2 regions of the Fictibacillus sp. 5RED26 genome follow, and region 2 is predicted to be linked to the other one. Evidence: predicted binding sites of a transcription regulator. Region 2 holds the regulator's gene; the other holds the start of a gene.
The links. The regulator LexA, encoded in region 2, represses DNA repair genes until DNA is damaged. The targets are predictions, from matches to a motif close to CGAACATATGTTCG.
Positions count from the first base shown of each region.

Region 1: the regulator LexA is predicted to act here: its motif matches at 6,169-6,182, upstream of uvrB (excinuclease ABC subunit UvrB).

Region 1 is NZ_JACZDU010000002.1:638,713-646,823, reverse strand. It holds gene IHV10_RS11430 (DUF4870 domain-containing protein) at 15-317, opposite strand; gene IHV10_RS11425 (hypothetical protein) at 495-695, shown strand; gene IHV10_RS11420 (hypothetical protein) at 800-1,003, shown strand; gene uvrA (excinuclease ABC subunit UvrA) at 1,226-4,096, opposite strand; gene uvrB (excinuclease ABC subunit UvrB) at 4,103-6,094, opposite strand; gene IHV10_RS11405 (sulfite exporter TauE/SafE family protein) at 6,336-7,208, shown strand; gene IHV10_RS11400 (DUF2198 family protein) at 7,224-7,454, opposite strand; gene IHV10_RS11395 (hypothetical protein) at 7,694-7,879, shown strand; gene IHV10_RS11390 (serine/threonine protein kinase) at 7,901-8,111, shown strand, end outside.
Region 2 is NZ_JACZDU010000001.1:1,210,772-1,218,882, reverse strand. It holds gene sirA (sporulation inhibitor of replication protein SirA) at 1-366, opposite strand, end outside; gene tkt (transketolase) at 517-2,520, opposite strand; gene IHV10_RS06360 (HesB/YadR/YfhF family protein) at 2,694-2,978, opposite strand; gene IHV10_RS06355 (DUF896 domain-containing protein) at 3,083-3,322, opposite strand; gene IHV10_RS06350 (YneB family resolvase-like protein) at 3,383-4,027, opposite strand; gene yneA (cell division suppressor protein YneA) at 4,046-4,312, opposite strand; gene lexA (transcriptional repressor LexA) at 4,473-5,087, shown strand; partial or broken gene IHV10_RS06335 (hypothetical protein) at 5,520-6,029, shown strand; gene IHV10_RS06330 (rhodanese-like domain-containing protein) at 6,087-6,383, opposite strand; gene IHV10_RS06325 (sulfite exporter TauE/SafE family protein) at 6,477-7,319, opposite strand; gene IHV10_RS06320 (LysR family transcriptional regulator) at 7,423-8,111, shown strand, end outside.

The DNA of each region.
Region 1 (8,111 bases), on a different contig from region 2:
TGTACAAAAATAGATTATGAGACGATTACCTTTATCCCTTTAACAATATTCCAGATCATCACAATTAATGTCAGTGTTCCAAAAATGAGTGCACTTATAATAATAGCGATAAGATGATATTGCGTTTCAAAAATGATAATAATACCTAATGGAACAGCGATAACGGGAAATAGATGGGACAAAAATGATCTCTTAGCGTGCTCCATCACTTCAGGCTCATCTGCGATTAGATATACAGCGATCGGAAATAAAAATGGTGCGAAAAACAGACTAAAATAACATAGTGCAGAAATAGCTTTTTTTGAGCCTTCCTTCATGAAACAAGACCTCCTGCTTTAATAAATCCATAACGAAACGGGACTACGAGCAAAAGAGGCATGTGCCTTTTTTACTTCGACCCCTTTAAACAATCTTCCTTTATCTCTATAGCCATTCGACATAACTTCTAAAATTCCGTATCATAATGACAAAAACACCCAAGGGAGCTACCACCATTGAAACAGATTCGAACATTAAAAATACTTTTTATAGTATTAGCTATACTGATGATCACTAGCATTATATTCGGCGTTATGACTGAAGATGCTATGGAACTCACAGTTAGTGACCGAATTCTAGCTGGGATGTTCGGCACTTTCATCGTAATGTTGATAAACTATGTAATCTACAAACTTCTTTCTAAGATATGGAAATAAAAACACCTATCTATTTTATACGAAAATTGTCGTTTTGAGGAGGTTTTGTTTAGGAAAACCACGAAAAAGGAATGGATATACAAATACGACAGGAGTGATTTATTATGGCTGAAGAGAAAAAGAAACAAAAAGGCAAAATGGACAATCCTGAACAATACAAAACTGACCAACAAAGCTTGTTTGATAAATTTGAAAGTGAACAAAATGTAGATTCAATTCCGATGGAAGACCTTAAACAAGAAAAACGCGAAGAAAAGGACAAGAAAGGTACGAAAGATTCTTCGTCCTCAGAGGAGAAATATAAATAATTTCTAAGGTTCACATACACTTTCTCATATTTTGAGAAGGTGTATTTTTTTGTAGTTTTATTTAACCAATCGCATAGCAAAAAAGTCCTATTTCAATTAGTTAAATCCTACTTTCCCAATATATTTGTTTCATAAATGTTTTAATAAGACGATATTCTTTCAACCCCTATCTTTTAATAGAAAAAGGACGGTGAAATCATTTCACCGTCCTTTTACTAACTTCTATTTAATCGTTTCTTTTTCTTTGATCTTTCCAGTCATCCGTTTCTTATCACGTTTTAAGATCGGAGCAAGATAACGACCGGTGTGAGAAGCTTCAATTTCAGCTAACTCCTCTGGGGTACCTGCACCAACGATCATACCGCCCTTGTCCCCACCTTCTGGTCCAAGATCAATTAAATGATCACACTGCTTGATAACATCAAGGTTATGCTCGATAACAAGTACAGAGTCTCCGTTATCAACAAGTCTTTGAAGTACGACAAGTAAGCGTGAGATATCATCAACGTGAAGACCCGTTGTCGGCTCGTCTAGAATGTAGATCGTTTTTCCAGTAGAACGCTTATGAAGCTGAGATGCGAGTTTTACACGCTGTGCTTCTCCTCCTGAAAGAGTTGTAGCGGATTGACCGAGCTTAATATAGCCAAGACCGACATCAAGAATGGTCTTTAGCTTACGATTGATCTTAGGGATGTTGGCAAAGAACTCAACAGAATCTTCTACCGTCATGTCTAAGATATCTGCGATGTTTTTCCCTTTATACTTCACTTCTAATGTTTCTCTGTTATAACGTTTACCATGACAAACTTCACATGGTACGTATACATCTGGCAAGAAATGCATTTCAATTTTAATGATTCCATCTCCGCGGCATGCTTCACAACGTCCACCTTTTACATTGAAAGAAAAACGTCCCTTTTTATAACCACGTACCTTTGCTTCATTCGTTGATGCAAACACATCACGAATATCGTCAAATACTCCCGTATATGTCGCTGGATTTGATCGTGGCGTTCGGCCGATTGGGGACTGGTCGATATCAATAACTTTATCAACATGCTCTAGACCCTTGATGGACTTATGTGCACCCGGCTTGTCCTTTGCACGGTGCAGCTTTTGTGCAAGAGCTTTATGCAGGATCTCATTTACAAGCGTACTTTTCCCGGATCCAGAAACACCTGTAACTCCTGTAAATAAACCTAATGGAATTTTTGCAGATACGTTTTTCAGATTGTTTTCTGTTGCACCTTTAACCTCAATATATCTTCCATCTGGCTTACGTCTTTCTTTTGGGAGAGGGATAAACTTTTTACCAGACAAGTACTGTCCTGTAAGCGAAGCTGGATCTTCCATAATCTCTTGTGGAGTACCTTGTGATGTAATCACGCCACCGTGAGCCCCTGCACCAGGACCAATATCAATGACATAGTCTGCCGCAAGCATCGTATCTTCATCATGCTCTACAACAATCAACGTATTCCCAAGAGAACGCATTTCTTCGAGTGTACGAATCAGTCGGTCATTATCTCTCTGATGAAGCCCGATAGATGGCTCATCTAGAATATAAAGAACACCCATCAATCGTGACCCGACTTGAGTCGCAAGGCGAATACGTTGTGCTTCACCACCAGATAGAGTACCAGCTGCTCGGCTTAGCGTCAGATAGTCTAGTCCTACATTGATCAAGAAACCTGAGCGATCCACGATCTCGCGTAGAATGAGCTTCGCGATCGCACGTTCTTTATTCGTCAGATCAAGGTTATCGAAGAATTCTTTTGCTTCAGTAATGGAAAGAGAAGTCGTTTCACCGATATGCCTCCCATTGATCAGAACAGAAAGAGCTTCTTTTTTCAGACGATGCCCTTTGCATGTTGGACATGGCTTTTGCGCCATATATCCTTCCATCTGCTCACGGATATAATCTGAACTCGTTTCACGGTATCTGCGCTGAATGTTGCCTAATACACCTTCAAATTGAATCTCGTTCTTGCGTACCTGACCGAAATCATTTTTGTACGTGAAAGTCAGATACTCTTTACTTCCGTTCAGAATTTTATCCATCTGATCTTTTGGAAGATTTTCAACCGGTACGTCCATATCAATACCAAAATGGTTACAGATGCTCTCTAAAAGCTGCGGGTAATATTGAGAGCTGATGGGCTCCCAAGGTGCGATGGCGTTATCACGTAAAGAACGACTCCAGTCAGGGATAACGAGCTCCGGATCCACTTCAAGCTTTACTCCTAAACCATCACATGACGAGCACGCCCCGAACGGACTGTTAAATGAAAATAGGCGTGGTTCTAGTTCACCAATTGAAAATCCACAATGAGGACAGGCGTGATTTTGAGAGAATAAAAGTTCCTCTTCTTCCATGACATCAACAACAACACTTCCTCCACCAAGGTTGAGTGCTGCTTCAAGAGAATCAGCTAGACGAGTAGCGACTCCTTCTTTTACGACGATACGGTCGATCACGATTTCAATAGTATGCTTTTTATTTTTTTCAAGCTTAATCTCTTCAGATATCTCACGCATCTCACCGTCTATGCGGACACGAACATACCCTTGCTTCTTAATATCTTCAAGCGCTTTAACATGTTCCCCTTTTCGACCGGAAACAACAGGTGCTAAAATTTGAAGCTTCGTACGCTCAGGATATTCTAAAATCCGGTCAACCATTTGTTCAATCGTTTGGGAAGTGATCTCCACGTTATGAACAGGACATACCGGTCGTCCGATACGAGCAAATAGAAGTCGAAGATAATCATAGATTTCCGTAACCGTTCCAACTGTTGAACGAGGATTACGGCTTGTTGTTTTCTGATCGATCGAAATCGCAGGTGACAGTCCTTCAATCGAATCCACATCCGGCTTGTCCATCTGTCCGAGGAACTGACGGGCATAAGCCGAAAGAGATTCAACGTAACGACGCTGTCCTTCTGCATATATCGTATCAAAAGCAAGTGAAGATTTACCCGAACCTGATAAGCCGGTTAGAACAACCAGCTTGTCACGTGGGATCGTAATATCTATATTTTTTAAATTATGGGCTCTAGCACCCTTTACAACTATGTTTTGGTTGGTAGCCAACTGCAATCATCCTTCCGCTTTTAACTCAAGTATGAGGTCACGAAGCTCAGCTGCACGCTCGAACTGAAGGTTCTTTGCAGCATCCTTCATCTCTTTTTCCATACGCTCGATAAACGCTTCGCGATCTTTCTTGCTCATCTTTTGCTTAGGAGCTTTTGAACTTGTATACGTTTCTGTATCTTCGGCAGCTTGTGTTGCACGAATCACATCACGCACTTCTTTTTTAATCGTAGTAGGTGTGATTCCATGCTTTTCATTGTGCTCCATCTGCTTCTGACGTCTGCGCTGCGTTTCATCGATCGCAATCTGCATGGATTTCGTAATTTTGTCTCCATACATGATAACGTGACCGTTTGAGTTACGCGCGGCACGTCCGATCGTTTGGATCAACGAACGCTCTGAACGTAAGAAGCCTTCTTTATCTGCATCTAAAATCGCAACGAGAGACACTTCAGGTATATCCAGTCCTTCTCGCAACAAGTTTATTCCGACGAGTACATCAAACACACCGAGACGAAGGTCACGGATGATTTGAATCCGTTCTAACGTCTTAATTTCTGAATGCAAGTAACGAACTTTTATACCAAGCTCTACAAAATAATCGGTAAGATCCTCAGACATCTTTTTCGTTAGAGTAGTAACAAGAACTCGTTCTTTGTTTGCGATTCTTTCGTTGATCTCTCCGAGCAAGTCATCGATCTGACCTTTGATCGGACGAACTTCTAGTGTAGGATCAAGGAGTCCTGTTGGACGAATGATCTGCTCAACCGGATCAGGTGCGTGTTCGAGTTCATACGGCCCTGGTGTTGCTGATACGTAAATATGCTGAAACTTTGTATACCGCTCAAATTCGTCAAACGTTAACGGTCGGTTATCTTTTGCAGAAGGCAGTCGGAACCCGTGATCGACAAGAACCCCTTTTCTCGCTTGGTCTCCATTAAACATTCCACGAATCTGTGGAAGAGTAACATGGGACTCATCGATAACAATCAGTGAATCATCAGGAAAATAGTCTAGAAGTGTGTATGGCGTCGACCCTAATGGTCTAAGCGTCAGATGAACGGAGTAGTTCTCGATCCCTGAGCAAAAGCCCATTTCCGCCATCATCTCTAGGTCATATCTTGTACGCTGTTCGAGACGCTGTGCTTCTAACAGTTTTCCAGCTTCATTCAATTCTTTTAGGCGATCTTCAAGCTCAGCTTCGATGCGCTTGATAGCTACCTTCATTTTCTCTTCACGTGTTACGAAGTGGGAAGCCGGGAAAATGGCAACGTGTTTACGTTCACCTAGAATTTCGCCTGTTAGTGCGTCCACTTCTGTAATTCGGTCGATCTCATCACCAAAAAACTCCACACGAAGACAATGTTCGTCACGTGAGGCTGGAAAGATTTCCACGACATCTCCTCTAACTCGGAACGTACCTCGAGTAAAGTTAATATCATTTCGGTTGTATTGAACATCTACAAGATCACGTAAAAGCTGATCACGGTCTTTCTCCATTCCTTCTCTTAAAGAGATCACCATGTCTTTATATTCTTCAGGTGAACCTAGACCATAAATACACGATACGCTGGCCACAATAATAACGTCTTTGCGTTCAAAAAGTGATGAAGTAGCCGAGTGGCGAAGTTTATCGATCTCATCATTAATGCTTGCATCTTTTTCGATATACGTATCAGAATGTGCGATGTATGCTTCTGGCTGATAATAATCGTAATACGATACAAAATACTCAACTGCGTTGTTCGGAAAAAATTCTTTCAACTCACTGTAAAGCTGTCCGGCTAATGTTTTGTTATGAGCAATAACAAGAGTCGGTTTGTTTACTTCCTGAATAACGTTGGATACCGTAAACGTCTTCCCTGTTCCGGTCGCACCAAGCAGGGTCATACTCTTCTTTCCTGCGTTTATATTGTTCACAAGATGTTGGATCGCTGCGGGCTGATCCCCTTGTGGCTGATAGTTTGATTTGATTTCGAACAATTGACTTTGACTCACAAAACCGAACCTCCGTTCCTAAATTCTGGTTACTCAAATTATAGCACAGCCCATATCCAAAAACCTAATAATTACGAACAAATATTCGCAGAAGTTTCTGGAAGGAAAGTTAAGTGTTATACTTAAAGGTAGACGCTTGTTGGGAAATAAATTGTGTGGGGTCTGACCCCATTTCCCGCTAGCATTACCAAGGCTTTCGGAAAAATTGTAAAAGGTGTGTCCCTTTTAAAGGAGTTTTAAAATGGAGTTTTTTTATATACTGCTAGGTTTATGCATCGGCATCTTTTCAGGCATTTTCGGAATAGGTGGTGGCTTTATTCTGACACCTGTTCTAATCTTGTTGGGTCTCCCGCCTCTTTCAGCGATCGGGACGAGTCTTATGTACTCAATCGGGACAAGTGTTTCAGGCGTTGCTGCTCATCTTAGATTTAAGAATATTATATGGAAAACTGCTGCTGTTTTAGGAATTGTAGGAATCGTTGCCACACAGGTCGCTCATCCACTTGTAGTATGGTTAGAGAAGATGGGTTACGACGATACGATCATCCCAATATTTTATATTGTTCTTCTTGCCTACTTTGCTCTTTCCCTGCTTTATAAGCAAACAAAACGCAAGAATATAGAGCAAAGCACTACTGAGATCTATTTCTCTTGGCCAAAAGCAGTCTTTATTGGATTTACAGGAGGATTCATTTCTACGACATTAGGAGTCGGCGGAGGATTTGTAATGGTTCCAATGCTCATTTCTTTAATGAAGTTCCCTTCTAGAAAAGCGGTTGGGACGAGCTTAGTCAGTGTGTTTTTCATCGTAAGTGCTGGTTTCTTAACGTACGCATCAAGTGTACAGATTGATTATAAACTTGGCCTCCTGCTTATTTTAGGGGCGTTGGTCGGGACTCAACTAGGTGCAAAGCTCACAACCATCTATTCCAGCGAACAGATTCAAAAATATCTAGGTGCTCTCTACATCACAATCTTAAGCTCAGTAGTACTGAAACTCGTTCATCTTGATAAGGCTGGTCTAGGTATCATCACACTATATGTGCTATCCATGCTCGTACTTTTCTTAAAAGAAACGATCACTCATACAAAAAGAAAGACGTCTACCTCGTAAAGGTGACGTCTTTTTTTATCTTACTTTTCTTTTTTGTTTGTTATAAATTTTAAGTCCCAGTAAGAAGCCTATAATCGTAGAAATTACGGCAACGATTTGGAGAGGCAACGGTTGATTCAAGCCATCAAAACCAAAAATTAAGATAACAACAGTAATCGCCAAAGGTAAGTACTTAGTAAACAACACTCTATTAAATAGCAGCTGTAGACCAAACGGCAATAAAGCTGCGACAATATACTCCAACATGAAACGAAGAACCCCTCTCCTTGAACACCAAAAAACATAACTTTTGTAAACGTTCTATTATACCTCTCTAAATTTAACAAAACTCACTAGACAAAAACAAGGAAATTGTTGCGGGAAATAAATTGTTTGGGGTCAGACCCCTTCTCTTTGAAACTTTTTGTTTAAAAGTACGTACAGTAGGATAATGCTTGAAAAGGACGAATATGATTAACAAGGATCTTCAAAGGAGATGATTTTTCATGTTAAAGAAACTATTAAAATCACTATTAGGTCAAAGCAGCCATAAGAGGTACAGCAGCTCAGGCTACAAATATAAGAAAAGCTACAAGAAATACAGCAGCAGTGATTTTGGCAAGAAGCATTATGGTGGATATGGACACAAGCATTATAAAAAGAAAAAGAGAAGCAGCTTCTTTAGCTCCTGATCTGAGTAGCATTCAAACAACATGATAGCTGAACTATGGAAAGGTATGCAAAGAACGTTTTGGGACAGACCTATTAAAGCTAGAAACCTTGTTCATGATCAATATCTTATTCAAGAAGTTCTAGGAATGGGTAGTTACGGTATTACGTACCTAGCACTTGATACGCATACAGGTGAGATTATCGTACTAAAACAGCTTCGGAACACTAAAGCAAAGACCACAACAGGTCTTC
Region 2 (8,111 bases):
AAAGTAAGGTTCATATTGGCGAAGCGCCTCAAATATAATCGTTTCTGCTTCAAAGTTTCCGATACTGTAAAGGTGGATATATTGATCAGTGAGTTCTATTCTCACGATGCTATCTTTGCAAGATAAAGAATATGTTTCTCCTTCTGAACGCCATTCCTGTGCACCACTTAAATGGTTCCAAAAGTGTTTTTCTAGTTGAGAAACAGATAATAGAGAGGTTATGTAACTGATCTGCTTTTGTAGGATGGTTTTAGATAAGCCATTTGAGCGCTGTTCTTCGAAAAACAACTGAAACAGCTTATTTTCCTTGCCATAATAGGAATGAGCAACTTCTTTTGTGATTAGATAGATATAAAATTCTCTCATGAACAAGCTCCTCTCCAATCATTTTCTAAAAGTATATACAATATACGTAAAGAAGCTTGTCTAAAAAGGTGTGCAGATTCTAACTACTTTTGTCGAATCAGTAAGAAAAGGAGGTTTCCTCTCGGAAACCTCCTTATTCATGCGAATTTTTTATTTATTTAACATGTCTTTAACACGTTTTACGATGTTCTCTGGAGTAAATCCGAATTCTTTTTGAATGACTTCTCCAGGAGCAGATGCACCAAACGTATCGATTGTTAGCGTATCTCCTTCAAGGCCAACATATTTATGCCAACCGAGTGAAGCTCCCATTTCAATCGCTAAACGCTTCGTAATATTCTTTGGAAGTACAGATTCTTTATAGTCGTTATCTTGCTTATCAAAACTTTCCCAAGATGGCATAGAAACGACTGAAGCTGAAATTCCTTCTTTTTGAAGTAGTTCTTGTGCAGCAACTGCAATACTAACTTCAGATCCTGCAGAAAGAAGCAATACATCTGCATCAGCTTCAGCTGGCGAAACAACATAAGCTCCTCGCTTAACACCTTCATAAGCATTCTCTTTTGTGTTCTTTAAGATCGGTAGGTCATGACGGCTTAATACCAATGCAGTCGGCTGGTTCTTGCTCTCAAGCGCTAACTTCCAAGCTGCGTTTGACTCATATCCATCAGCCGGACGAATCACGTTAAGATTTGGCATCGCACGAAGAGAAGCAAGTTGCTCAACTGGTTCATGAGTTGGACCATCTTCTCCTACCATTACACTGTCATGCGTTAATACATACGTTACAGGAAGCCCCATTAGAGCAGATAATCGAATAGCAGGTCTTACATAATCAGAGAACACAAAGAATGTTCCACCGAACACATTCAGTCCGCCATGCAGAGCCATTCCGTTCAGTGCTGCTCCCATAGCGAACTCACGAACACCAAACCAGATGTTACGTCCGCTGTAGTCGTTGCGACTGAAATTATTTTCGCCTTCAATAAGTGTTTTATTTGATCCTGCTAAGTCAGCAGATCCACCAAATAGTGATGGCACACTCTTAGCTAAAGCATTGATCGCCTTACCTGAAGATGAACGAGTAGCTATAGCTTTGTCGTAGTCAGGAAGGTCTTTGTCCCAATTCTCAGGAAGATTTCCTTTGATTGCTTCTTGAAGCTCGTTAGCTAATTCTGGATAAGCTTCTGCATAAGCATCGAATTGCTTGTTCCACTCTTCTTCTTTTGTTTGTCCTTCACTCTTCAGTTGTTCAAAGTGTGATTGTACTTCTTCAGGAACATGGAAATCTTGCTCAAACGTCCATTTGTACGCTTCTTTTGTTAGTAAGATCTCATCTTTACCTAGCGGCGCTCCATGAGAAGCAGATTTTCCTGATTTATTTGGTGAACCATGTCCGATCACAGTCTTCACTTCAATAAGAGTTGGCTTGTTAAGTTCTTCACGCGCTTCTGATAGTGCTTTTTCGATCTCATCAAGATCTGTTCCATCTTCCACATAAAGGACTTGCCAGCCATAAGCTTCAAATCTTTGTTTTACACTTTCAGAGAATGAGTGATGAAGGTCCCCATCCAAAGAAATATCATTTGAATCGTAAAGTACGATCATTCTACCAAGCGCAAGATGACCTGCAAGTGAAGCTGCTTCAGCAGAAACACCCTCCATAAGGTCTCCATCACCACAGATAGAATAAGTAAAGTGATCGATCACTTCATGTCCATCACGGTTATATTTTGCAGCTAAGTGACGCTCAGCCATAGCCATACCTACAGCCATCGCAATCCCTTGACCAAGCGGGCCAGTTGTTGCTTCAACACCAACCGTATGACCGAATTCTGGGTGACCTGGAGTCTTACTTCCCCATTGTCTGAAATTCTTCAGATCATCAATTGTTAAACCATATCCACTCAAATGTAGCAAGCTATATAACAACATCGATCCATGTCCTGCTGATAGTACAAAACGGTCACGATTGAACCATTCAGGATTTGCAGGATTATGGTTCATGAATTTAGACCATAAGCTATATGCCATAGGCGCAGCACCCATCGGCATACCTGGATGCCCTGAGTTCGCTTTTTCTATGCTGTCGATAGAAAGTGTTCTTATTGTATTAATTGCTAATTCATCAATAGTTCGTGACAAAAAAATCATCCCTTCATATGTACTAAACAGTTTTGACTTTCATAATAAACGTTCAAATGCAATTAGACAAGACAAACACATTTTTAACTATAGTTATTTTACCATCTACTCATGAAAACATACAAAAACCGCCTGTTATCCTACAACTTTTTCGTTGTATTAGAACAGGCGGTTAAATTTTATTATGCGAGACCTGGTAAGTGACATGAAAAATGATCCGTATTTTCATCATAATCAAGTTTCATATTCTCAACGAACCATTTATCTTCGTTTCGAACAAAAAATCGAAGACCTTCAATCTCTTGAATGTAATCGTTCTCTTCAGGCACATCAGCGGTCACACCAAGGGAAAAACCTCCCGAGTCACCACTTCCTGCATATTTTACGAAAAGTCTTAAAGCCTCTGACGCTTCTAAAGCAATATCCTTATAAAGGTTCGCAGCTGCACTTGTAATTGAAAAAGTCAAAATATTCTCCCCTTTCAAAGTTGTTATATAACAGTATATACTAATGTGTATAGATTGCAACAGAAAAAAATGCCTATTTACAGTGAGTAAATAGGCATTTCTTATTAATGTTTGAGGTTATTTTTATTATCTTTACTTCGTTTTAATTTTTCAGGTGTTACATCATCCCCGTTCGGATCAACAAAGGTCATACCATGCAAATCTTGAACGAAGGATTTACGGAAAACTTGTAAATATTCTTCTCGTAGTTTTTTTTGTTCAGCTTTTTCTGCTGATGTTAAATCTGATTGTTTAGATTTTCTAGACAGTTCATTTATACGTTGCATCTTATCTTTAGATAACATAGTAAAAACTCCTTTTTAAAGCATTCTTCACTCTATCCTACAGCAGAATGAAAGGAATTTCTAGTTATCTGTATTTTCCACATGTTCTTTATATCTTCTATGTACGGTTGCTTTAGACACATCAAAGCCCAGCCCTCTAAGCGTTAAAGCAATGTCATGAAATGTAAGCTTCATGTTCTTTAATCGTACGATTTCAGAGATTGGCACTTCCTTTTTGTCTCTGCCACCACCAGTTTGATTTTTTAAATTCTTTTGAGGTTTATACCCTTCTTTAACAGCTTTTCTCATTCCACGCTTGATCTTCATATTATGAAGCTTTCGTTGGTATTCTTCTACAGTAGACACAATATCAAGCACCATTTCGTCCGCTTCTGTTAATGTGTATTCTCCGTTATTAGAGAGCGTATAAACTTTAATGTTGTATTTGATCAACTGATGAAGTAATGCCATCTTAGCTTTTCCTCTGCCTAAACGAGTATCATCTTGTACAAGAAGGCACTGAAACTCTCCATCCCTTGCAAGATCTAATATATTTAGCAACTCTTCTCGATCTAAAGAGAAACCACTTGCTTTTTCACGGTAACAATTCACAACTTCAAATTTAAATTGTAGTGCTAACTTCTTTAGTTCCGCTTCTTGTCTTTCTAATGAAGTTATTTGTTCATCTTTATCTGTACTAACTCTGGAGTAAATGATTGCTTTCATTGTTTTAAACCCGCTTTTTTATTTATTGACTGGTATGATTACTTTCTGACCTGGAAAAACAGCTGCCGCATTTACACTGTTCTTCTTTTCGACCCATTTTATAAATTCCCAATTGGAATAATGGTGCTTGGCATTATACTCTTCAGAAAGACTCCACAGTGAGTCCCCCTCCTGTATGGTTACTTCGATATATTGAGCTTCTTGTGAGGCAAGATTTGATAACGTAAAAAATATACCACCTAACAACCCTAAAAATACAATAACATGCATTGTCCCTTGTTTCATTGTGATATCCCCTTTCAACAAACGTTTGTTCGCATCTCTTACATTCATAATAACTGGAACGTTTGTTCGGTGTCAACTATTTTTTCGAACTTATGTTTGTATCTCTTAATTCTCCATGATATACTTTTTATAGATAAAAAATTCGGTGAGGTGCTAAAAAATGACTAAATTATCCAGACGACAATTGGATATATTGGCTTTCATAAAAGAGGAAGTATCACAAAAAGGGTATCCGCCTTCAGTTCGTGAAATTGGAGAGGCAGTTGGCCTTGCATCAAGCTCTACCGTTCACGGACATTTAGCAAGACTTGAAAAAAAGGGGCTTATAAGGCGAGATCCAACAAAGCCAAGAGCAATTGAAGTATTAGGTCTAGAAGACAACATCCCTTCTGTTCGTTCTGTTTCAATCCCTGTGATCGGTAAAGTTACGGCAGGTCTTCCAATCAGTGCAGTTGAGAACGTAGAAGAATACTTCCCTCTACCTGAGCACGTTGTTGGGGACGAGAACGTATTCATGTTATCTGTTGTTGGTGATAGTATGATTGAAGCAGGAATTTTCAATAGGGACTTAGTTGTTGTAAAACAGCAGCCTACAGCAAATAATGGAGATATCATCGTAGCTATGACCGATGAAGATGAAGCGACTGTAAAAAGATTCTTCAAAGAAAGAAACCATATCCGCTTGCAACCTGAAAATTCATCGATGGAACCGATCATCTTACAGAGCTGTACGATTTTAGGTAAAGTAATCGGCGTATACCGAAGTATTCATTAACTGAATTTTCCTTAGAAGAAGTATCTAATTGACTAGATACTTCTTTTTTTCGTCCTATTACTTTACTAATTCATAGATTAATAATACTTTTAAAAGATCATTCATAGGCACTCCGGTGCTCGACTAATGAAGGATTAGTTCAATTAATTGACTGAATATTAAGTCTTTTTATCCATTTACATATTATACCTAAATAGTTTAAATTGGCAATGTAACGAGGTTAACCAAAACTCCTTTTCTCTTCGTTTAACTTTAATCATTTTAATAACAATCGTATGAATTGATAGGAGGTGATCGAAGGGAGGACAAGTGTTATTATTTCAGAATAAAAAATTACGAATAATGGGAGTGAGAATAATGCGCAAAAAACTATATCTTTATATGATTTGTTTTGCTCTTGCCGCAGTAGTATTTTCACCTAAGACATATGCAGAAAAAGAGTATACGATTAAGTCATTTGACTACGTGAATGTGGACGGTAAAGCTGTCGAATCTAATGCTTTTAAGCTACTAGATGATCACATCAAAGTGACTATGGTACTTCCAAAACAGAATAAGAGCGGCGATTGGTTGGCATATGGATTCACAAACATGAAAGAATTAAATGCCTATGTCGAAAAGGACAAGCTTAAACAACAAAAGAAAATCGATACGATGGGTACAGGTGCTTGTTGTACAGACTTTTATGAGAACAAGAACAAAGGTGGCGCCTACATTTATTGGAGAGACGGTTTTAAGAACCTCCCTTCAAGCTGGAATGATAGAATCTCATCACTAAGCACTGCATCACCTTCATCAAGCTACTCGACCACGCTCTGGCAGCATACTTCATCACAAGGCTATGGAAAAGGAGTCTTATTTAAGCACTCTGATTGGTATGGTAAGACTGCAAACATGGCATCTGACTGGAACAATATTGCTTCCGCTATCGAGATCAAATGATTTTAAAACCCCTGACTTCTTATGCTGTCAGGGGTTTTGTTTCTAAGTAGTATAAAGTTATTCGGTGTTCCCTTCCCATGCTTCCATACCACCTACCATATTGATCACATTAAAACCGTAGCTTTGAAGAAGCTTATATGCCCGACTGCTTCTACCTCCAGAACGACAAACTAATACGTACTCTTTAGATTTGTCCAATTCATGTATACGAAACTCTAACAAACCTAGTGGGATATTCATGGTTGTTGGTATTTTTCCTTCTTTCACTTCAGATGTTTCACGAACATCAATCATATGAAGAGATTGCCCTTCTTTTAATTTTTTCTCAAGTTCTTTAGCCGTTAACTGTTTCACTCTCTATTCCTCCTATACATGTGACCGCAATATACCCTGATGGGGTATATTGCCAAGGTGTTCCTCTCTCCCAAATGTCAGAAGCCAATCTCATTAAGCTCTTAATAATCGAGAAACTTTGTTATAAAATAGTACGATAAAGAATAGTCCTACCGCTGTGAGTAACAGTCCAAGAGATAATATCGTTAAAGATAACATTTTAAAAACCACACTCAATGCGACTACAATATAAAAGACAGCAAGCATTTCTTTCACCCTATCTTCAGAAAACTTCTTCAAATTGAAGATACCAAATGGAGTACCAATAAGTGCTCCGACGATCAGTAGCAAACCGTGGCGATAATCCATTTCTGCTCCTCCATACACATAAGATCCGATTCCAGAGATCACAATAATCGAAGCTGCCGCAACACTTGTACCGATTGCTTTATTGAGTTCAATATCAACTTTCTTTGTAAGTAATGGTGTCATCACGAAACCACCACTAACCCCCATAAGTGATGATATGATTCCTGTAAACAAACCAATTAAAGGAATCCAAGACTTTCCCCTCTCTTTTCTAACAGATTGTCTATTGGTTAAAAATTGAAGTGCGAACCAGCTCAAGATCAGAACATATACAGTTGAAATAACCGTTGATGCTCCATTTATTTTTTCGAGCCAATGTACGAATGGCACAGTTGAAACAGCCCCTATTACCCCGAATAATCCGAGTATACACGCCAAACGAACGTTTACATTTTTCATTTTTATGTGAGATAGTGTGCCAGTAACTGTTGAGCCCAATGTCAACATTAAAGAGAGTATAATGGCTCCGCTAGGTTCGTAACCAAGTACTAAAAGTACAGGAGTCAGTATAATACCCCCGCCAATCCCAAAAAAACCGGAGATAACACCGATTGCTGCTCCACCAATAATAAACAAAAGCCACTCCATTTCATAACACTTCCTTCCTCCTTTCATTGTAACTCCAGTTAATTTATAATAAAAATGAATAAATATTATTGGAACCATTACGAATCTTAATGGAGGTTTCATTATGCAATTAGATTGGATCAGAAGTTTTGTGACACTTGCTCACCTAAAACATTTTACAAAAACAAGCGAATTCCTAAACCTATCTCAACCCACTATAAGCGTCCACATCAGAAAGCTAGAGGATTATTTAGGTTTGAAGCTTATTCAAAGGTCTGGAATGAATCAATCTTTTGAATTAACAAACGCTGGGGTACAAGTATTCGAACAAGGTAAGAAAATGTTAGAAATTTCAAGAACGATTGAATCAATAAAAGAAAAAAATGAAGAAATTCTACTCCGAATCGGAGCAACACATACCGTAAGCGACGTATTATTACCAGACTTCGTAAAGAAGATAAAGTTACTCTATCCATTTATCCGTCTAAAGCTCATGATTCATAATCACGAACAAATAGTCGAGGAATTACAAAAGAAGAAGATTGATATAGCTTTAGTTGAAGGAACAAGTGGATTAGATCCTTTTCAGGTAGAAGTAGTCAGCAGAGATGAGCTGCGCTTTTATGCACAGCATAAAATGTCTCTTGAAAACTCTCCACTTATTCTTAGAGAGAAAGGATCTGGTACAAGGGAATATGCTGATCAACTTCTGCGTTCCGAAAGAATTGAACCGACAGAGATCATTGAAGCAAGCAGTCATTATTTGATTAAACAGTTAGCTGTTAGAGGACTTGGCATTGGATTTCTATCCTA